Regions from separate parts of the Thalassospira sp. MIT121401 genome, predicted to be linked through region 1. Evidence: predicted binding sites of a transcription regulator. Region 1 holds the regulator's gene; each other region holds the start of a gene.

Region 1 (5,290 bases):
AGCACCGCAACCGCACCGAGGATCAGCAGGATATTGGCAATATTGGATCCGACCACATTGCCCATCGCAATATCGGCCGTTCCTTTGAGCGATGCGTTCAATGACACGACAAATTCCGGCGCCGATGTCCCGGCCGCAACGATCGTCAAACCGACAATGACTTTTGACACCCCAAGCAAAAGAGCCAATCCAACGGCACCACGCACGATAAATTCGCCACCAGCCGTCAACAGGACAAGACCGGCGATAATCTGAAGATAGGGGATAAGCTGTTCCAAGACGCGTTTGCTCTTATTGGGTGTCAATTATATGGACCTGATCAGGCCCGCGGAACATGGCATCTGGCACCGGGATTGGCAAGTCATCAGGGCATGACAATTTTCACAGCACACAATTGAATTCCCCGCCCGGCGCATTAGGTCAAACCAACAAGACAAGCCTTGAAACAGATCAAACCGGTACGGGTTAATTGCGTTGGCATCGTCAAATTTCCACAGGACGATACCGTTCAATTCCGCTATCCTGATCATCTCGTTGTTTTCAAATATTTATCTGCTTTGCCGGATCGATTCTGACCATGCATCACAGCGTTCTGTTCGAGCTGTTCCTGATCCTTGCTGCGGCTGTGGTTGCAGTACCCATCGCGCATCGTTTGCGCGCCAATTCGATTATCGGTTTTCTGATCGGCGGATTTTGCATCGGGCCATTCGGGTTTGGACTGATTACCGAACGCGAAGACATTTCCACAGTTGCCGAACTGGGGGTTGTCTTTCTGCTGTTCATGATCGGGCTTGAACTGTCGCGCGAACGATTGCGCGTCATTGGCGGGCGGTTTGCCGCACTCGGCCTGTTGCAGATCCTGGTTTCAATGGCTGCGATCATGGGCGTTCTGGCGCTACTTGATCTGCCATTGGCAGCATCCCTTGTTATTGCCGGTGCGCTTGCCCTGTCATCAACCGCGATCATCCTGAAACAGTTGTCCGATGACCGACAGCTCAATACCCGTTTCGGGCGGGCCGCCCTTGCAATCCTTCTGGTCCAGGACGTGGCGGTTGGTCCGTTCCTGATCATGGTTCAGGCGGCGGGCAATGCCGGCACCGAAACCAGCCCGTGGATCAGTATTCTTCTTGGCTTCGGTTCTGTCGCCCTGCTTCTGGTCGCAGGACGATATCTTTTGCCGCATCTGTTTCGGTATATCGCGTCGCTTAAAAACCCGGAACTGTTTGCGATTGGCACCCTGTTCGTTGTTCTTGCCGCCAGCACCCTGACCGAGGTTTCCGGACTTTCGATGGCACTTGGCGCGTTCATTGCCGGTGTAATGCTGGCCGAAACCGAATTCCGTCATCAGATCGAAGCCGATATCGCGCCATTCCGTGGCGTTTTCCTGTCGCTGTTCTTTATGTCGGTCGGGATGTCGGTCAATGCCAATGTTGTCTATGAACAGTTTGGCAGTGTGCTGCTGTGGCTGATTGCATTGCTTGTCATCAAGACGGCCGTTCTGTTTGTCTTGTCCTTGGCGATCCGGTTCGAACGGGGTTCGGCCCTTCGTGTTGCGATGAGCCTGGCAGCAGGCGGTGAATTTGCATTCGTCATGTTTGCACTGGCGGCCCAGAATGGTGCAATTCCGCGCGATCTTGCTGCGATGCTGATCCCGGTGGTTGCCTTGTCGATGGCATTAACACCGACCCTAATCAATCTTGGCCACCGGATCGAGGAAAAGCTGCATCCCAAGGAAGACGACCAGCTTGGCCCGATCTCGGATGAAACCGAAGGCATCCACCAGCATGTTCTGGTCATCGGCAGCGGGCGTGTTGGCCGGGTTCTGGCGCGTCTTTTGAAAACCCGCGATATTCCGTTCATTGTTCTCGACAGTGATGCCCAACAGGTTTCGCGCGGCCGTGCAGAGGGACTTCCCGTATTCTTTGCCGATGGATCGCGCCCGGAAACATTCCGCGCCGCCCACACCGATGAAGCGCGCATTGCGGTTGTTGCCATGGGTAACCCGCATGCAACCGAAAAGACCGTTGCGCTTCTACGTCAGCATTATCCGCATCTCAAGATCTTTGCCCGCGCCCAGGACATCACCCATATTGGCCCGCTATCGCGCAGCGGGGCCGATGCGGCAATTCCCGAAGTACTGGAAACCGGCCTTCGGCTTTCGGATCATGTGCTGTCGGCCTGTGACGTGCCACAAGAAGACATTGATGCCGAAATCGCCAAGTTCCGGCGCGCCGACATGCTGTTGATGAACGAACTGGCGCCAAGGACCCAGCGTAAAAAAGCCCCGGAACCGGCACAAACAGCACCGGCATCAGACGTCGCACCAGCGACAACACCATCTGCGGCATCTGCGTCCCCGGCGACCGCGAAAACAACAAAGGCATCCGGCACGGCTGCGCAAACCGCAAAACCCAAACCGACGGCAAAGAAACCTGCGTCGCGTGCCACGCCAAAGAAAACAACCGCGCGCAAGGTTGCGACAAAACCCGCCGCAACCAAAACAACGTCGGGCAAAACAACGTCGGGCAAAACCACACCGGCCAAAAAAGCAGCGCCCCGCAAACCGGCGACAAAGACAGCGTCATCAGACAAACTGGCTACATCCCGGTCAGGCCGCACCACACGCGGCAAAACTAAAGACAGCTAAATGCAAAACCCCCGCTGCCTGTGGCAACGGGGGTTTTGTTTGATCTGATTGTCAGGATTTTTCCGACGAGCCATCCAACCAGCCAGCCAGCAGCCCGGCCTTGTGGCCGGATCAATCAGGCCGCAGTTTCCGAGTCCAGCGCATAGCCGGCCGCCCGAACCGTCCGGATGATGTCGCGGGTACCTTTGACATCATTCAGGGCCTTGCGCAGGCGGCGGATATGCACATCAACTGTACGGGTTTCGACATAAATGTTCGGTCCCCAAACAGCATTCAAAAGCTGCTCGCGGGAGAAAACACGCCCCGGATGTTCAAGGAAGTAGCGCAGAAGACGAAATTCGGTCGGACCAAGGTGGATGGCCTTGCCATTGCGGCTGACGCGATGGGCGGCAAGATCCATTTCGATATCGGAATAGACCAACTGCCCTTGTGGTTGCGCCGGACCGGATCGGCGCAGAAGTGCGCGAATACGTGCCAGCAATTCGCCAATCGCGAACGGTTTGGTGACATAGTCATCAGCACCGGTATCAAGCCCGCGAATGCGATCCCCTTCTTCGCCGCGCGCAGTCACCATGATGACCGGCAAATCCCGGCTTTCGGGCTTGCGGCGGATCTGACGGCAAACCTCAATCCCCGACATGACCGGCAACATCCAGTCCAGAAGGACAAGATCAACATGCGTTTCAGCAAGAATTTTCAACGCTTCGTCACCGTCACCGGCTTCGACAACCTGCATCCCCTCACGTTCGAGGTTGTAGCGCAACATGGTTACGATTGCAGCTTCGTCCTCGACGATAAGAACCGTTGGGTCCATCTTCCTATGCTCCAGTGTCACTCATTCGGTTCGACAACAGCAAAGTTCGCTGCATCATTTTTTGGCCGGTCGATTGCCGGCAGGTCTTCGCCCTTGATCCGGTAATAGATCGTTTCGGCGATGTTGGTGGCATGATCGCCAATACGTTCGATGTTCTTGGCGATGAACAGCATGTGGGTCGATGCCGTAATGTTGCGCGGATCTTCCATCATGTAGGTCAGCAATTCGCGGAACAGCGAATTGTACATGTCATCGACTTCCTGATCGCGCGCCCAGACGCGTTCCGCCTTTTCGGCGTCACCTTCGATATAGGCGTCGAGAACATCCTTGATGATTTCCTGGGCCAGCTTGCCCATGTTCGGGATCACCTGAACCGGACGGATCGGCGGGATCTGGTTCAGGACCTGGGCACGTTTGGCAATGTTCTTGGCCAAATCACCAATACGCTCAAGATCATTGGACAGCTTAAGCGCCGTCACGACCTGACGCAGGTCATCAGCCATCGGCTGGCGCAGGGCCAGAAGACGGACCGCAAAGTCCTGCACTTCCTGTTCAAGAACATCGATACGATGGTCTGAAAGAATGACTTTTTCAGCCAGTTCCGAGTCACGCTTTACAATAGAGCGGATCGCAGAGATCAGCTGACTTTCTGCAAGCCCGCCCATCTGCGAGATGATGTTGTTCAGACGGGTCAGTTCCTCGTCGAACGAACTCACGATATGTGTTTTGTCGTCAGCCATTTATGCGTTCTCCTCGTATCGCTTAACCAAAGCGACCGGTAATGTAACCCTTGGTGCGGTCGTCTTTCGGGTTGGTGAAGATCTGATCGGTTTCACCAACTTCTACCAGCTTGCCAAGGTGGAAAAATGCGGTCCGCTGCGATACACGCGCAGCCTGCTGCATGGAGTGCGTCACGATCACGATCGTGTAGTTCGAACGCAGTTCGTCAATCAGCTCTTCGACCTTTGCCGTTGCGATCGGATCAAGTGCCGAGCACGGCTCGTCCATCAAAATGACTTCCGGACTGACCGCGACCGCACGTGCGATGCAAAGACGCTGCTGCTGACCACCCGAAAGACCGGTAGCGGGCGATTGCAGGCGATCTTTTACTTCCTTGAGAAGACCGGCACGCTCAAGCGAGGTCATGACAATTTCATCAAGTTCGTCACGCGAATTGACCAGCCCATGAATACGCGGGCCATAGGCCACGTTGTCATAGATCGATTTCGGGAACGGGTTCGGTTTCTGGAACACCATCCCGATACGCGCGCGCAACTGAACAACGTCGATCCGCTTGTCATAGATATCGCGGCCATCAAGGGTCACCTTGCCATTGATGGTCACACCATCAATCGTGTCATTCATGCGGTTCATGCACCGCAGGAAGGTCGACTTGCCACAACCCGACGGGCCGATCAAAGCGGTAACCTGACGTTCGACGATATCCAGATTGACATCGAACAGCGCCTGGTTGTCGCTATAGAAAAGATTAAGGTCACGTGCCGTCATTTTCGGGCTTGCGACCGACGGCTCTGCCGTCATTGCGCTCTGGGATACAGCAGCCATTTTACCACTTCCGTTCAAATTTTTTGCGCAGATACACAGCCAGTCCATTCATCAGGATCAGGAAGGCCAGCAACACCATAATCGCTGCCGAGGTTTTCTCGACAAAGGCACGTTCCGGGCTGTCTGCCCAAAGATAGATCTGGACCGGCAGAACCGTTGCCGGATCAAGTGCACCACCCGGGATATCAACGATGAAGGCAACCATGCCGATCATCAAAAGCGGTGCCGTTTCACCAAGTGCCTGTGCCATCCCAATGATCGTC
Region 2 (5,290 bases), 2.2 Mb from region 1:
TCATTCCCATTGGGAGGGAATGGCGCGAGTGACGGGACTTGAACCCGCGGCCTCCGGCGTGACAGGCCGGCGCTCTAACCAACTGAGCTACACCCGCATGGTGTGTGGCGCGGTTTATATAAGGGGTGGTCCGGTCTGGCAAGGGCTTTTTGTCAGATTTTTCAAAGAAAAATAATGCCACCGGAAAGTGCCGCTTTGGCGCGGCTTTGAGCCGAAAACAAAAAAGCACCAGCGGATAAACCGTGGTGCTTTTTTGAATGTCATTCCCATCGGGAGGGAATGGCGCGAGTGACGGGACTTGAACCCGCGGCCTCCGGCGTGACAGGCCGGCGCTCTAACCAACTGAGCTACACCCGCATGGTGTGTGGCGCGGTTTATATAAGGGGCGGTTCAGTCTGGCAAGGGCTTTTTTGCAAAAAAAGGACAGTCGTATAAGGCCGGCGATCCCGATCGGGAAAAAATGCCAGATATCAAAAGGTTGTGCGCGGTTTTATCAGCCCCGTCAGATGCCCGTCCATATGACCGGGGAGGTTAACCCGGACAGGGCCCAGACCCGATCAAGGCATGGTGCCAGGACCAAGCCCGAAAAGTTGGCCAAAACAAACCCGGGGCCGGAAAAATCAAGATTGATGATCGTGATGGCGGCGGGAAATTGCCACTGGTCTGACCGCCAGATGGTAAGGGGAGGTGGGAGCAGTGCGTTTGTACCGGGGATAAAAACAAAAAAGCACCAGCGGATGAACCGTGGTGCTTTTTTGAATGTCATTCCCATTGGGAGGGAATGGCGCGAGTGACGGGACTTGAACCCGCGGCCTCCGGCGTGACAGGCCGGCGCTCTAACCAACTGAGCTACACCCGCATGGTGTGTGGCGCGGTTTTTAGCAGTCACCCCATGGGGGCGCAAGCGGTTTTTGACCGGAATTTCAAATTTCTTTGTCGTTTCTTCTGTGGGTAGAAACCCGCCGTGATTGAGAAGCGTCAGGGTTCCGTTGCATCGGGCATTCCAGCATGCAGGCAGACGTCATGGTGCCGCGATATGCGGTGCAACGGACGGGATCAGGAAGGGATATTCGGATCGGGATCAGAAAGGCGGAAACGCAAACATGTTGATTGCGTTTCCAGAAGCCTATTCGCGGGGCTGTTCGTAGCGTTCGGCAAGTTTGGTCAGGGCCGCAACAGTTGCCTGTTCAACGGTCGAGCCAAAGCCGGTCACGCGGCCCGCAAGAATGACATAGAGTGAGTCAATATGCAGCTGGATGACCAGCAACTGTTTTTCATTGGCGGTGGTGCGGTCCGCCACGAAGTTTTCCATCGATTTTGCGATCTGCGTCATCAGCGGATACTGGAAGGTACCGCCAAGCGCCTTGACCGAATAGGCAAGGTCGGAGCTGGTCGCAACCGCATCCTGGCGTTTGGTTTTGTCGCCAAGCGCCTGAATGATCATGCGGCGGCAATCCATCAGATCCTTGCCGATATCACGCACAAAGGTTTCCGAGCTGCGCTGCACGACTTTTTCCAGCTCTTCGAGCTGTTCAGGCGACAGATTGATGTCAAAGCCCTTGACGAAGTTGACAGCCCGCCGCTTCAGGTCAGTCTGTGCGGGGATGATCTGAACATTCTTCTTTTTCATAGGCTCTTCCGGTTTCACGATTGCTCCGCTTCCCCAGTCATAATGGGTCATTCGTCAAGGCTCCTTCGGTCAGGGCCGTCGAACTGGACCTGTCTGCGGCGACGGTCGGGGCCGAAATACGTTCCGGTATTGATGAAACGTCTGGGCCGCGCGATGACCGACACCAGTCGGCTATAAAGTGCCTTGGCATTGAAAGGCTTGGCAAGAAATTCCGTAATGCCAAGGTCACGTGCAGTGGTCACGTAACGGTGTTCCGAATGTGCAGTCAGCATAATCACAGGAATGAACCTGTTGGGTGAATTGGTCGAATTGCGCATGACGTCAAGGAATTCAAGGCCATCCATGCCCCGGAGTCGCCATTCGCACACAACGATATCAATCTTTTCACTGCGCAGAACATCAAACGCGTCATTCGGTGTCTTTACGCGCTGAATGTGACTGGCGCCGAGATAGGCCAGCGTGTCGTACACTACTTGAGCTGAAATCTTGTCCCCGTCAACGATCAGAAAACTGATTTTACTAAAGTCGATTTTCGCGTTCATCCGGCCTCGTTTCCTGAGCATCATCACGAAATGCGTCGCTGTTCAGGGACCAACAGCAGCAAATCATTTCGGTTGCTGTTGTATAAACCCTTATACCTTTGTCTGGTTTCCAGCAAGGTCAAACCGCCCGTGAGAAGCCCCGAGAATCTGACAAATACTGACGCCGGACCAGCCGCTGGTTGTGAACAGAAAGCGCGATAGTCTTTTTTTTATTGGTGCTCGTACCCGAGTTGCACGCCCACCATATTGGGGGCTTTGGGCAATAGTAAAGGGGCTGATAGATTATTTCATCGGTTCGGTTGTGCCATCATCATCAATGACTTGCACGGCAACGCCGGATTCTTCGAACATCTCGGTCGAGATTTTCATATCCTGTTCCCAGCGTTCCAGAAAATCGGCGGTCAGTTTGGTTTTATCGACGAAAACCTCGGCGATGCCGGCCTGGATAATGGCGCGCGCACAGTCGCAGCATGGAAAATGGGTCACATACAGCGAACAGCCATCAAGGGATGTGCCGGTATAACTTGCATTATAAATGGCATTGCGTTCGGCATGTTCGGTATAGGCGTATTTTTCAGGACGCTGATGGCGGCTTTCGACTTCGTCATCGACGCCGCGCGGGAATCCGTTATAGCCGACTGCGCGGATTTCCTTTTTCGGGCCGATGACAACCGCACCGACCTGGGTGCTGCGGTCTTTTGACCAGTCTGCGATGTGGGCGGCGAGGCCCAGAAAACGGTGGTGCCATTTGCTCATCGAAAGAAGCCCTGTTTGCGTCACTGAAAAGCGGCAATCGACAGGTGATTGCCCATTGCCCGGATGCGTGTCCGGTTACCTTTTAAGAGGGGGCTTCTTGTAATTGTCCAGTGAAAAATCACATTTTTGTAAAGGCATTTAATGAAAAGCCCCTGTTCAAATAGGGGCTGATTGACTATTAAGGGGTTACCCCCAGAAAAAGATCAGGACGCCTTGACGCCTCGCCGCAGATGCAGGCCGAAGCGGCAGGGCTCACGTGTAAACCAAATAACAAGAGGTAGTAGCCGATGCGCCGTCAACGTAAGGCGAAAATCATCGCGACCCTGGGGCCGGCGAGTTCCAAGCCAGAAATCCTTGAGAAAATCGTAAAGTCGGGCGTCGATGTATTTCGCCTGAACTTTTCGCACGGGGAACACGCTGAACATCTGGCCCGGTTCGAAGCCATCCGCGCGGTCGAAGAAAAGCTCGGCCGTCCGATCGGAATTCTGATGGACCTTCAGGGGCCGAAGATCCGTGTTGGCACCTTTGCCGATGAAAAGGTCGAACTCGAAGCCGGCGATACCTTCACCTTTGATATGGACAAGACCCCGGGCACCAATAAGCGCGTCTCCTTGCCGCATCCCGAGGTCTATGCCGCATTGAAGCCGGGTGCGAACCTGTTGCTTGACGATGGCAAGCTGCGCATGCGCGTTGAAAAATGCGATGACAAGTCAGCCGAATGTACCGTGATCACCGGTGGTCCGCTGTCGAACCGCAAGGGTGTCAATCTTCCCGATGTGATGTTGCCATTGTCGCCGCTGACCGAAAAGGACCGTGCCGATCTGGTATATGGTCTTGAGATGGGCGTTGATTTTGTCGCCCTGTCATTCGTGCAGCGCCCGGAAGATGTCGCCGAAGCCCGCAAGATCATTCAGGGTCGTGCCGCCATCGTTTCCAAGCTCGAAAAGCCGCAGGCGATCGAGCATCTCGACGAGATCGTCGATCTGTCTGACATGGTGATGGTCGCCCGTGGTGACCTTGGCGTTGAATGCCCGCCCGAAGATGTGCCGATTCTGCAGAAACGCATCATCAAGGCCTGCCGCGAGGCCGGCAAGCCGGTGATTGTTGCGACCCAGATGCTTGATTCGATGGTATCCAACCCGGCACCGACCCGCGCCGAAGCATCCGACGTTGCAACCGCGATCTATGACGGTGCCGATGCCGTGATGCTGTCAGCAGAAAGTGCGGTTGGTAAATACCCGCTTGAAACCGTTTCGATCATGGACCGTATTCTGGTGCGTGTGGAACAGGATGAGCTGTATTTCCGCATGCGTGACGCCAACCGCCCGGATCCGGAACATAACGCACCGGATGCGATCAGTGCGGCGGCCCGTCAGGTGGCAAAAACCATCGGGTCCAAGGCAGTTGTCAACTATACCACGTCGGGTTCAACCGCATTCCGTGCCGCGCGTGAGCGTCCGGAAGTGCAGATCCTTGGCCTGACGCCGCGGATTCAGACCGCACGTCGTCTGGCGCTGTGCTGGGGCGTGCATCCGGTCTTTACCCGTGATGCGACCAACTTTGCCGAAATGGTCGGCATTGCCTGTGAAGTTGCCCAGCGCGAAGAATTCGCCGGACCGGGTGATTCGCTGGTGATTACCGCCGGTGTTCCGTTTGGTACTCCGGGGGCGACCAACATCCTGCGTATCGCATGGGTCAGCAACTGATCTGATATGATTTGATCCGGTAACGGATATCAAAACGGGCGGCCACAACGGTCGCCCGTTTTTTTATGCCCGAAATTTCCAAACGTGTCGTATCCGGGGGCTCGCCCGGAATTGGAAAAACCGTGAAGCCGGGACGGTCAGCAAATGGGGGCGAAGCGGACCGGGGAGGTGACCAAACCGGATAACTTCAGAGTAACTTCCGGGCGATGATCGGGGGCGAATATCAGCGGTTTGTTTAGGGCGCTGTATTGTTAATGTTTTTTTGAGTCTTTCCGCCGATAGTCTAGAGGTAATCAAGGCTGTGTCTGATGGCATCGGTCCTTGATGTTGGGGATTTAAATTTAGACGTCTTGTCTGGTTGTTTATCACGGTCAGTTCTGGTTAAACTGTTCTGACAAAACATAAAAACGACGGGTATCTGACTAATTGATACCCGATCCGCCGCCAGGCAAGGGACCAGGGGAATTGCTGCGATAATGCTGAGTTGGATGTTCAATCGGCAGAAAAACACCGGCGACGGGGGGCTTGACGATAAAGCCACGGCGAAGCTGCGTGATCTTGCTGACACTGTCCGTACAGTCGCACCCGATGCTTTTTCGGCTGATGCAGGAAACGCACGTGGGCGGTCGATCCCGCGCAAGAATTCCAGCGAAGAA
Region 3 (5,290 bases), 1.6 Mb from region 1:
TCCTGTCCCAGTGTCAGCGGGACGGCGTCCTGCATATGGGTTCGGCCGATTTTGACAATATCGGCAAAGGCCGCGACCTTGTCATCAAGCGCCTGTTTCAGATGTTTCAGGGCCGGTTTCAGCGCCCGTTCAATTTCCACCACCGCGGCGATATGCATCGCAGCCGGGAAACTGTCATTGGAGGATTGCCCGCGATTGACGTGATCATTGGGATGAACCGGATCGCGCATGCCCATCGGTTTGCCAAGGATTTCACACGCACGGTTGGCGATCACCTCGTTGGTATTCATGTTGGTCTGGGTACCCGACCCGGTCTGCCAGACAACCAGCGGAAAATGATCGAGCAATTTGCCATCGGCAACTTCGAGTGCCGCGGCCTCGATCGCCTTGGCCAGTTCCGGGTCAAGATTGCCAAGGGCAGCATTGGCACGCGCTGCTGCCAGCTTCTGAATGCCGAACGCCTTGATCAGGGCATCGGGCATCCGTTCGCCACCAATGCGGAAATTCTGTTTTGAACGCTGGGTTTGCGCCCCCCAATACCGGTCTGCGGGCACCTCGATTTCGCCCATGGTGTCCTGTTCAGTACGGGTGGTCACTGTTGTAGTCACGATAGATATCCTCCGTGTCAGACGTCAAACTGACCGGGGCGGGAAACCCGGTGCAACAATCCCGTGCGCTTCAACGCGGGACGTCGCCCAGAAATATGGTTCGGAACATGCCCAAAGGCAAATGCAAATAAGATTTGTTTGCATTTATTGCCCGATCGGCCTAGCCCGCCTTTTCCATCTGTTCCTGCCAGGCCAGCAATCTGATGCCGGCCCGTTCAAGCTGGGATGCGATTTCCGGGGCCGGGGCACGGTCGGTTATGATCCCCGTCAGATCTTCGAGTGGTGCGACATTTTCAAGATAGCGCTGATCGAACTTGGTATGATCCACCATCAGCCAGGTTTCGTCTGACCGTTCCATCATGGCGCGTTTGACCGCGACAGCGCGACGGTTGACGTCGCTAAATCCCTGGCGCGATACGCCGGATGCCCCGATAAAGGCGATATTGGCATGAAAACGGCGCAGATATTCGACCGTATCCGTTCCGTAAACCGCATTTTCACGCCGGTCATACTGACCCGGGCACATCAGGACGTCATCATAATCGCAAAGATCAGCCATGCCCTGCACGACCGCATAGCAATTGGTCAAAAAGGTCCGGGGCAAGGGGCTGCGCCGTGCTGCAAGAAACGGGGCGATCTGTGGCACGGTTGATCCGGCATCGATCATCGCAACATCGCCTGAACGCACCATATCGGCGGCCAGCATGCCAATCCGTTCAAACCCGGCAACGGCCGATAACTGGCGTTCGGCCAGATCGGGTTGATGGCCCATCGGCCGGGCCGATGCCCCGCCAAACTCGCGCTTGATCAGGCCTTCATTGCTGAGCGCATCAAGATCGCGGCGAATTGTTTCGGTCGCCACGTCGAATCGCTCGGCCAATGTGGCAACTCTCACATGCGGGTGAACCTGAAGTTCATGGAGAATGCGTTGTTGGCGTTCTTTTTTTCCCAAACGCAAAGCCATATCCCCTTTGAATATTGGCGGCTTTCATGATGATACAGGCATTCTAGCAACCTCTGCTGAAATCTTTTGTTACAGTTTTATGTTGATTTCTCAACTTTTCCGAACCCATAATGTTGTTAAAAGCAACAATAAAACCAACAAAACCACATCACAAATGGCTGAAATCCAGCGTTCACAGGGAAGAAAGGTTCGGTAGCCGTGTTTTCACATCCGAAAAAAACTGACGTTTTGAAACTCACCACACTGCTTGCTGCGGTTGGTATGTTTGGCTTCGCCGCCAGCCCGGCAGCTGCGGCTGACGACTGCATCGCGCGTGGCGATCTTGATCCGATTTATTGCGACATGGATGGCGATCTGGTTGCCGATGCACCGCCCGCCGATCAGCTTGTTGATCCCGACACCCTTGTCTTTGCATATACCCCGGTCGAAGACCCGGCCGTTTATGCCGACATCTGGGAGCCGTTCCTTGAGCATCTTGAAAAAGTAACCGGCAAGGACGTTCACTTCTTTGCGGTTCAGTCGAACTCGGCCGAAGTCGAAGCCATGCGTTCCGGCCGTCTGCATGTTGCCGGCTTCTCGACCGGTCCGACCCCGTTTGCCGTCAACCTTGCCGGTGCGGTTCCGTTCGCCCTGATGGGTGGCGATGATGGTCGTTTCGGTTACACACTTCAGCTTTACACCCGCGTTGACAGCGGCATCAACACCCCGGCCGACCTGAAAGGCAAGCGTGTTGCCCACACTTCGCCGACCTCGAACTCGGGCAACCTGGCACCGCGCGCCCTTCTTCCGGGTCAGGGCATTGTTCCGGAACAGGATTACGAAGTCGTCTATTCCGGTTCCCACGATCAGTCGATCCTCGGTGTTGTCGCCGGTGACTATGACGCAGCCCCGGTTGCCTCCGAAGTTGTCGAACGTATGGCCCAGCGCGACCTTTATGATCCCAAAGAAGTCAAGATCATCTACGAAAGCAAGCCGTTCCCGACCACTTCGTTCAACTATGCCTATAACCTGAAGCCGGAACTGATCGAAAAGATCAAGGAAGCCTTCTTTACCTTCGACATGAAGGGCACCGCCCTTGGTGAAGAATTCAAGGGTGTGTCGAAGTTCCTGCCGGTCACCTATCAGGAAGACTGGGCCGTCATTCGTGAAATCCAGGCTGCCAACGGTGTCAAATACACCCCGGACAACCTGAAGTAATTCACCTCAATCAATTGACGAAAACATCACAGGGCCCGGCTTGCCGTGGCCCTGTGTCGTCTCCCATTCAAACCGGGGTAACGCAATGCTGCGTATCAAAGAACTTGTAAAACGCTATGGCGACGAAAAGGCAGTGTTGAAGAACCTGAACCTTGAAGTACCTGGCGAAAGCGTGGTTTCGATCATTGGCGCATCCGGGGCGGGTAAAAGTACCCTTCTGCGCTGTATCAACCGCCTTGTTGAGCCATCATCGGGCTCCATCGAACTCAATGGCACCGAACTGACCAAGCTTGAAGGAAAGGCGCTGCGTCTGGCGCGCCGCCGTATCGGCATGGTGTTCCAGGGCTTTAACCTTATTGACCGCCTGACGGTCATGGAAAATGTTCAATCCGGGCGCCTTGGCTATCTTCCGGCCTGGCGTGCCGTGACCCGCAAATATCCGCAAGAAGACATCGACCGTGCATTTCATCTGATGGAACGTGTCGGGATCGCCCATTATGCAGACAAACGCGCCGACGAACTTTCCGGCGGCGAACGTCAGCGTGTTGGCGTTGTCCGCGCCCTGATGCAGGAACCAGAAATCCTGCTGGCCGACGAACCGACCGCGTCGCTTGATCCGAAAACGTCGCGCCAGATCATGGAACTGCTGCGCGCCCTGGCGTCCGAGCTGCATCTGCCGGTTCTGATCAACATCCATAACGTCAACGAAGCCAAGGAATATACCCAGCGCATCGTCGGCATGCGGTTTGGCCGCATCATTTTCGACGGCGAACCGACCGATCTGAACAATGACGCGATGGATGAAATCTATGCCGGTGTTCCGGCCGAAGAACGCGGTGGTGCCGAAAGCAACACCCACCTGCGCGAGGTAGCAGCACGATGAGCAGCACCGTTCAATCAACGGGCCGCACATGGAAGAAGCCACCCTTTATTGCCAACCCTGTGTTGCGCTGGGGTCTTCTGATCGCGACTGTGGCCTATGTCTGGTGGGCTATGACCAGCCTGCCCTTTGACTGGGACCGTATCCAGGATGGTGTTCCGCGCGCCATTCGCATTTTCAAGGGTGCCTTCCCGCCAAGCTTCATCCGTGGCGAGTTGCTGTTTGACGGCTTTATGGAAAGCATCAAGATCGCCATTGTCTCGACCCTTCTGGGTCTGGCACTGAGCGTTCCGATTGCCTTTGCATCGGCATCGAACATCGCACCGAAATGGCTTTATACCATCGGGCGTGGCGTGATCATCGTTGCCCGTTCCTTCCACCCGGTCATTGTCGCCATCCTGTTTGTCAAAGCAGTCGGTTTCGGCCCGCTTGCCGGTATCCTGACCCTGACGGTCTATTCCATCGGTTTTGTCGCCAAAATGCTGGCCGAACGGATCGAGGAAATCGACTGGGGACAGGTCGAAGCCATCCGTGCTGCGGGCGGGGCGACCTTTGTCACCCTGCTTTATGCCGTCATTCCGCAAATCATGCCCCGTCAGATCGGTCTTTCGATCTATCAGCTTGATAGCAACCTGCGTGCGTCGGCGATTGTCGGCATTGTCGGTGCTGGCGGCATCGGATCGACGCTTCTGAATGCGTTTGGCCGATATGACTATGACTTTGCGCTGGCCATCACCCTTTGCATCATTGGTGTGATCCTTGTCAGCGAGGCCATCAGCGGCCGGATCAGGAGGAACCTATGGTAGCCACCACTCAACCTACCGGACCGGACGCAATCGCCCATCGCGAATGGTCACGTTACACAACCAAGGAACGCTGGCGCCGCTATGGTGTCATGGCACTGGTTGCACTGGCTGTTGTCTGGTCACTTTCGACCATCAACATCATCTGGCCGTGGCTTTGGGATGCGCCCGAACAGATGGGCGATCTGTTTGCACGTATGTTCCCGCCATCGCTGGACGGCTGGAAAGACATTGCCTGGACGCTGCTTGAAACCGTCAATATCGCAACGATTGCGACATTCTTTGCAGTGTTCCTGTCCTTGCCGATTGCCCTGATCGCCGCCCAGAACACCACGCCGAACCGCTTCACACTGTGGCTTGGCCGGTTCATTCTGGTGTCGTCGCGTTCGGTTAACACCATCATCTGGGCATTGCTGTTTGTGGCGGTGTTCGGCCCCGGTGTGCTTGCCGGTATTCTGGCAATCATTTTCCGGTCTCTTGGTTTCCTTGGCAAATTGCTGGGCGAAGCGATCGAGGAAATCGACCGCGCACCGATCGAAGCCCTGGAATCTGTTGGCGCGTCGCGCTTCAAGATTCTGATCTATGGCATCATTCCGCAAGTCATGCCGACCTTCTTTGCCGTCTCCATTCTGCGCTGGGACATCAACCTGCGTGAAAGTACGGTTCTGGGTCTGGTCGGTGCTGGCGGCATCGGGATCATCCTTCAGGGGGCGATTGACACCTTTGCCTGGCAGACGGTTGCCACCATTCTTCTGGCGATCATCGGTCTGGTGATTATTGGCGAGGCCATTTCAGCTTACCTGCGTAAAAAGGTGATCTGACGTGGATAAAACATACG
Region 4 (5,290 bases), 1.0 Mb from region 1:
GGTGTAAATGTAAATGTCTGTCCGCCATCGGACAGCATGGTTAGGTGCCAGTCCTTGCCCGTGACATTTTTCCAGGCACCCCCGGTATTCATCTGTCCGGTCGTATTGCATGCAGACAAAAGCAGCGCGCCTGTCATCGCGACGGCGGAAAACATGATCGGTTTTGTGGTGCGCATGTCACTATCCCTGTGTTGGGTGAGGCTGATGATGAAACGTATCGAAAGTTTAAGGCAGGATTTTAGCACAACTTCAGATGTTTGCGCCGACAGGCCATATGATGTGCAGTGCAAGAAAACGGTAAAACACCTTTGCCTGTTGACCGGGCATCGGCTTATTGTAACAGCAATCCCGCCCATGGCGTTTTCCGCTGTTACCCAAGGTCAGATCCATCATGAAAATTTCCCTGTCAGATGCTCATACGCTTGTTTGCGATGCTTTGATGCGTTGCAATGTCAGCCGGAACAATGCAGCATCCGTTGCGACCGCGCTGGTTGCCGCAGAAGCATCCGGACAGGGTGGTCACGGTTTCCGGCGCGTTCCGGCCTATTCCGCACAGGCCCGCGCAGGAAAAGTCGATGGCAATGCTACGCCGCAAATGGAAAAGCCGGCACCGGGTGTCTTGCGGATTGATGCGCAATACGGGTTTGCTTATCCTGCGCTGGATTTGATGATGGATCATTTGCCTGACATGGTCCGCCAGCAGGGGATTGCTGTTGCATCAATTTTTAAATCCCATCATGCCGGTGTTATGGGATTGACGGTCGAACGCCTTGCAGAACAGGGCCTGGCGGCGATGATGTTTGCCAATGCCCCGGCGGCAATGGCGGCGTGGGGCGGTCGGCGCCCAATGTTCGGGACCAACCCGATTGCTTTTGGGGTTCCGGTCGGAAGTGCAGGCGATCCTGTGATCATTGACCTTGCTCTGTCGAAAGTCGCACGCGGAAAAATCATGGCGGCAAAGCAAAAGGGTGTCGAAATTCCCGATGATTGGGCATTTGACACGGACGGGAACCCGACAACCGATCCCGTCAAGGCACTGGATGGAACCATGGTCCCTGCTGGCGGCGTCAAGGGTGCAGCATTGGCAATGATGGTCGAACTTCTCGCGGCCGGTCTCACCGGGGCGCAATTCGGTCATCAGTCATCATCCCTGTTTGATGACAAGGGCAAGCCGCCTGCTTTGGGCCAAATGATCATTGCAATTGATCCGGCGTCGACGGGCGGGGCCGGTGTCATGGATCATCTTGCTGCGATTGCTAATGAAATTGCCGCCGAAGACGGTGTGCGTCTTCCGGGACGGCGCGGTAAATCAGCGCGCGCCATTGCTGAAATTGACGGCCTTGAAATCGAAGATGATGTGATTTCCGCAATCGAAGAAATCACGTAAAATAAATAACGATATATTTTGAATGAAAATCTGCGCAGGTCATGGTGCATGTGCAGGTTTTTTGTTTTGAGATATTCTGATTTATTTTTCTATTTTTACAAGATCATTTTAAATATGATTTATCTGCATCGATGTACTTTTGAAATTACTGAAAATATATTTGATGTATAGACGAGTTTGATTGTTGTTGGCGTAAACAGAGCGCCGTAATCATCGAACTGTAACATCAGTGTCACCGTAGAGTCGCCGTTCATGCGTAGCTTCGTCATCCAGCGAAACACATGCAGGCGATTTCTTGATGCTGGTTGTAGATATTTCTGGGCTGAACAAAAGCTTTACCCGTGACAAACGCGCACTGAAAAATGTGAAGTTACAGGTGCGGGAAGGCGAAATGGTTGCGCTTATCGGTGCTTCCGGTTCGGGAAAATCAACATTGATCCGCCATGTTGCCGGATTGCTGCGCGGTGATCGCGACGGTGGCAAGATCGTCGTGTTTGGCGAAACAATTCAGGAAAATGGCAAGATTTCGCGCGGCGCCCGCAAGGTGCGCGCAGAAATCGGTGTGGTTTTCCAGCAATTCAATCTGGTCAGCCGCCTGTCGGTTTTGACCAATGTGCTGATGGGGCTTTTGGGGCGCGTCCCGGCCTGGCGCGGATCACTTGGCCTGTTTACCAAATCCGAAAAAATGCGTGCCATGGCCGCATTGCATCGTGTCGGTATTGATGCGCATGCGACCAAAAAGGCCCGCAATCTTTCCGGCGGGCAGCAACAGCGCGCAGCAATTGCCCGGACCATCACCCAGGGTGCGCGTCTTATTCTTGCCGATGAGCCGATCGCGTCGCTTGATCCGGCATCCTCGCGCAAGGTGATGAATACCCTTGATCGTGTGAACCGTGAAGACAACGTGACCGTGATCGTGTCCCTTCATCAGGTTGACTACGCAAAAGACTATTGCAAACGCACCATCGCCATGCGCGATGGTGCTGTCGTATTTGACGGGCCCTCCACCCAGTTGACGCCGGAATTCCTGCGCGAATTGTACGGCGAATATTCTTCCGAGCTTTTTGCAGATGGTTCCGGGGATGAAACACGTCCCGCGATTGAGCCGGTTGCGAAAAAGGATCTGGCCATCGCGACAAGCTAGCCGGGTCACGTTTTGACTGCCTTACCTCATCGACACACGTCCAATTCATATTTGACAGGGGACTTCTTATGATCGCCAAGACAATTGCATCTGCAGCACTGGCTGCAACCTTGCTGGCATCGGGCATTGCTGCTGCTGATGTTGAGTACAAGCCGCTCGAACAGGATCCGGAAAAGCTGGTTTTCGGCTTCATCTCGACTGAGTCGAGCTCGAACCTCAAAGCCCAGTGGCAGCCGATGATCGACGACATGGAAAAAGCGCTCGGCAAGGAAATCGAGGCATTCTTTGCCCCGGACTATGCCGGCATCATCGAAGGCATGCGTTTTGGCAAGGTTCATGTTGGCTGGTTTGGCAACAAGTCGGCGATGGAAGCCGTTGACCGTGCTGGTGGTGAAGTTTTCGTTCAGACGTCCAAATCCGATGGTTCGAACGGATATTATTCCCACATCATCACCCAGGCAGATAACGACAAGCTCAATACCCTTGCCGACATGCTGAAATGTGATGGCTCGCTCAATTTCGGTATCGGTGATCCGAACTCGACCTCGGGCTTCCTGGTTCCGACCTATTACGTTTTTGCGCAGAACGGTGTTGATCCGAAGGATTGCTTCAAGACCGTTCGCAATGCGAACCACGAAACCAACCTGATGGCGACCGCCAACAAGCAGGTTGATGTTGCTGCCAACAATTCCGAGCAGCTCGCACGTACCGAAATGAACAAGCCGGAAATCACCGAAAAGGTCAAAGTGATCTGGACCTCGCCGCTGATCCCGTCTGACCCGATGGTTTACCGCAAGGACCTGTCGCGCGAACTGAAATCCGAAATCAAGGCCTTCTTCCTTGGATATGGCCGTATGGGCGATGTTGAAGGTGCCAACAAGGTTCTGGCAGGTATCCAGGACGGTATGGGTAAATTCATGGAAAGCTCGAACGCGCAGCTTTACCCGATCCGTCAGCTTGAACTTTATAAGAACAAGCTGAAAATCCAGAACACCGAAGAACTGTCAGCAGACGAAAAAGCAGCACGCGTTGCTGAAATCGACAAGAAACTGGCTGAACTCGAAATCCTCGTTTCCTACGAGTAATCGATCTTCCGACAGGGAGCGCACGGACCGTGTGCTCCCTGTTTGCATTTACCATCCGGGATTAACATGATGAATAGCAGCATTTCTTCCGCGTCATCTGTCGCAACGGAGCTTCCGCCAAGGGACCGGAAACGCTCGGCATCAAGCTTTTTGCTTTGGGCGGTCATTCTTGGTCTTCTGGCCATGTCGTGGGAAGGTGCGGATATGCGCCCGATGGCCCTGTTTGAAAACAGCGGCAATATGGTCGATTTCGCAGAAGGTTTCTTTCCGCCGGACTTCCTGATGTGGAAGACCTATGTCGAAGAAATGTGGATCACCATCCAGATCGCGATCTGGGGAACGGCGCTTTCAATCGTGTGTTCGATCCCGTTTGGCATTCTGTCCTCTGAAAATATCGTGCCGGTCTGGGTTTATCAGCCGGTTCGCCGTTTGATGGATTCCTTCCGTGCCATTAACGAAATGGTCTTTGCCATGCTGTTCGTTGTGGCGGTGGGGCTTGGTCCGTTTGCCGGTGTTCTTGCACTTTGGATCCACACCACAGGTGTTCTTGCCAAACTGTTTTCCGAGGCCGTCGAGGCGATTGATCCCGAACCGGTCGAAGGCATCCGCGCAACCGGGGCCAATGCACTTCAGGAAGTTATTTTTGGCGTAATCCCGCAAGTCCTGCCGCTTTGGATTTCCTATTCGCTTTACCGGTTTGAGTCCAACGTACGGTCGGCCACGGTCCTTGGTATCGTCGGTGCGGGCGGGATTGGCATGGTGCTTTGGGAATATATTCGCGGGTTCTATTACGCCGAAACCGCGGCCGTCATGATCATCATAATCATTTCGGTCAGCCTGCTGGATATGGTTTCCCAGCGTCTGCGCAAGTTGGTGACGTGATCAGATGACTTTTCAAATCACGCAGGCCAAACCGGCCATGAAGGCGCTTTCGGAATATCCGACCATTGATGCCACTGCGACGGTTGTTGATTGCGAAATGGGTGTCTGGACCGAGGTCGGTCCACGGACATCAATGCGCGAAACGAAAATGGGTGATTATTCCTATGTCGTGAATGACAGCGAGATCATCTATTCCGATATCGGAAAATTCGTGAATATCGCGGCCCATACCCGAATCAATCCCGGGCAACATCCGATGGACCGGGCATCCATGCATCACTTCCAGTATCGATCAAGCGCCTATGAGCTTGGCGATGATGATCCGGCCTTCTTTGACTGGCGTCGGGAAAAACGCGTGACACTTAAGCATGACGTCTGGATCGGTCATGGTGCGATCGTGCAGGGCGGGGTGACCATCGGCATTGGATCGGTTGTCGGTTCCGGTGCAGTGGTGACCAAGGATGTGCCGCCATACACCATTGTGACCGGCATTCCGGCAAGTCCCCTTCGTCCCCGGTTTGAAGCCGATATCATCGATGCCCTTTTGCGCATCCAATGGTGGGACTGGTCCCATGATATGTTGCGCGAACGGCTGGTTGATTTCCGAAGCCTTCCGGTACGTGATTTTTGCCTGAAATACGATACGGTTTGAACCGGTATTGATGTTTGATTTTGCGATGCGCCGAAGATGAGATTCTTCGGCGTTTTTCATCAAACGGGTGTTGCGCGTTGGCGCGACAATTCCCAAGATGAGGCTCGGTCCCACGGCATTCCGTCAAAGAGAAATCATGT

What was found. Region 1 encodes PhoB, which activates phosphate uptake and scavenging genes when phosphate is short. Its sites were predicted from a motif close to TNTCATAAAACTGTCA; they were not measured.
Region 2: the regulator PhoB is predicted to act here: its motif matches at 3,047-3,062, upstream of SIB88_RS14530 (deoxycytidylate deaminase).
Region 3: the regulator PhoB is predicted to act here: its motif matches at 1,642-1,657, upstream of phnD (phosphate/phosphite/phosphonate ABC transporter substrate-binding protein).
Region 4: the regulator PhoB is predicted to act here: its motif matches at 1,596-1,611, upstream of phnC (phosphonate ABC transporter ATP-binding protein).

Annotation. Positions count from the first base shown of each region.
Region 1 covers NZ_CP138926.1:940,646-945,935, reverse strand. The annotation lists gene SIB88_RS04200 (calcium/sodium antiporter) at 1-278, opposite strand, end outside; gene SIB88_RS04195 (cation:proton antiporter) at 578-2,647, shown strand; gene phoB (phosphate regulon transcriptional regulator PhoB) at 2,763-3,461, opposite strand; gene phoU (phosphate signaling complex protein PhoU) at 3,479-4,201, opposite strand; gene pstB (phosphate ABC transporter ATP-binding protein PstB) at 4,224-5,027, opposite strand; gene pstA (phosphate ABC transporter permease PstA) at 5,029-5,290, opposite strand, start outside.
Region 2 covers NZ_CP138926.1:3,145,811-3,151,100, reverse strand. The annotation lists tRNA gene SIB88_RS14555 (tRNA-Asp) at 21-97, opposite strand; tRNA gene SIB88_RS14550 (tRNA-Asp) at 281-357, opposite strand; tRNA gene SIB88_RS14545 (tRNA-Asp) at 783-859, opposite strand; gene SIB88_RS14540 (transcriptional regulator) at 1,127-1,630, opposite strand; gene SIB88_RS14535 (response regulator) at 1,678-2,172, opposite strand; gene SIB88_RS14530 (deoxycytidylate deaminase) at 2,455-2,928, opposite strand; gene pyk (pyruvate kinase) at 3,216-4,634, shown strand; gene SIB88_RS14520 (hypothetical protein) at 5,111-5,290, shown strand, end outside.
Region 3 covers NZ_CP138926.1:3,945,552-3,950,841, forward strand. The annotation lists gene fumC (class II fumarate hydratase) at 1-608, opposite strand, end outside; gene SIB88_RS18230 (DeoR/GlpR family DNA-binding transcription regulator) at 769-1,572, opposite strand; gene phnD (phosphate/phosphite/phosphonate ABC transporter substrate-binding protein) at 1,801-2,769, shown strand; gene phnC (phosphonate ABC transporter ATP-binding protein) at 2,855-3,652, shown strand; gene phnE (phosphonate ABC transporter, permease protein PhnE) at 3,649-4,455, shown strand; gene phnE (phosphonate ABC transporter, permease protein PhnE) at 4,449-5,273, shown strand; gene glpD (glycerol-3-phosphate dehydrogenase) at 5,275-5,290, shown strand, end outside.
Region 4 covers NZ_CP138926.1:4,520,458-4,525,747, reverse strand. The annotation lists gene SIB88_RS20740 (META domain-containing protein) at 1-176, opposite strand, end outside; gene SIB88_RS20735 (Ldh family oxidoreductase) at 392-1,387, shown strand; gene phnC (phosphonate ABC transporter ATP-binding protein) at 1,686-2,531, shown strand; gene phnD (phosphonate ABC transporter substrate-binding protein) at 2,600-3,616, shown strand; gene phnE (phosphonate ABC transporter, permease protein PhnE) at 3,683-4,498, shown strand; gene SIB88_RS20715 (chloramphenicol acetyltransferase) at 4,503-5,150, shown strand; gene SIB88_RS20710 (DUF1045 domain-containing protein) at 5,287-5,290, shown strand, end outside.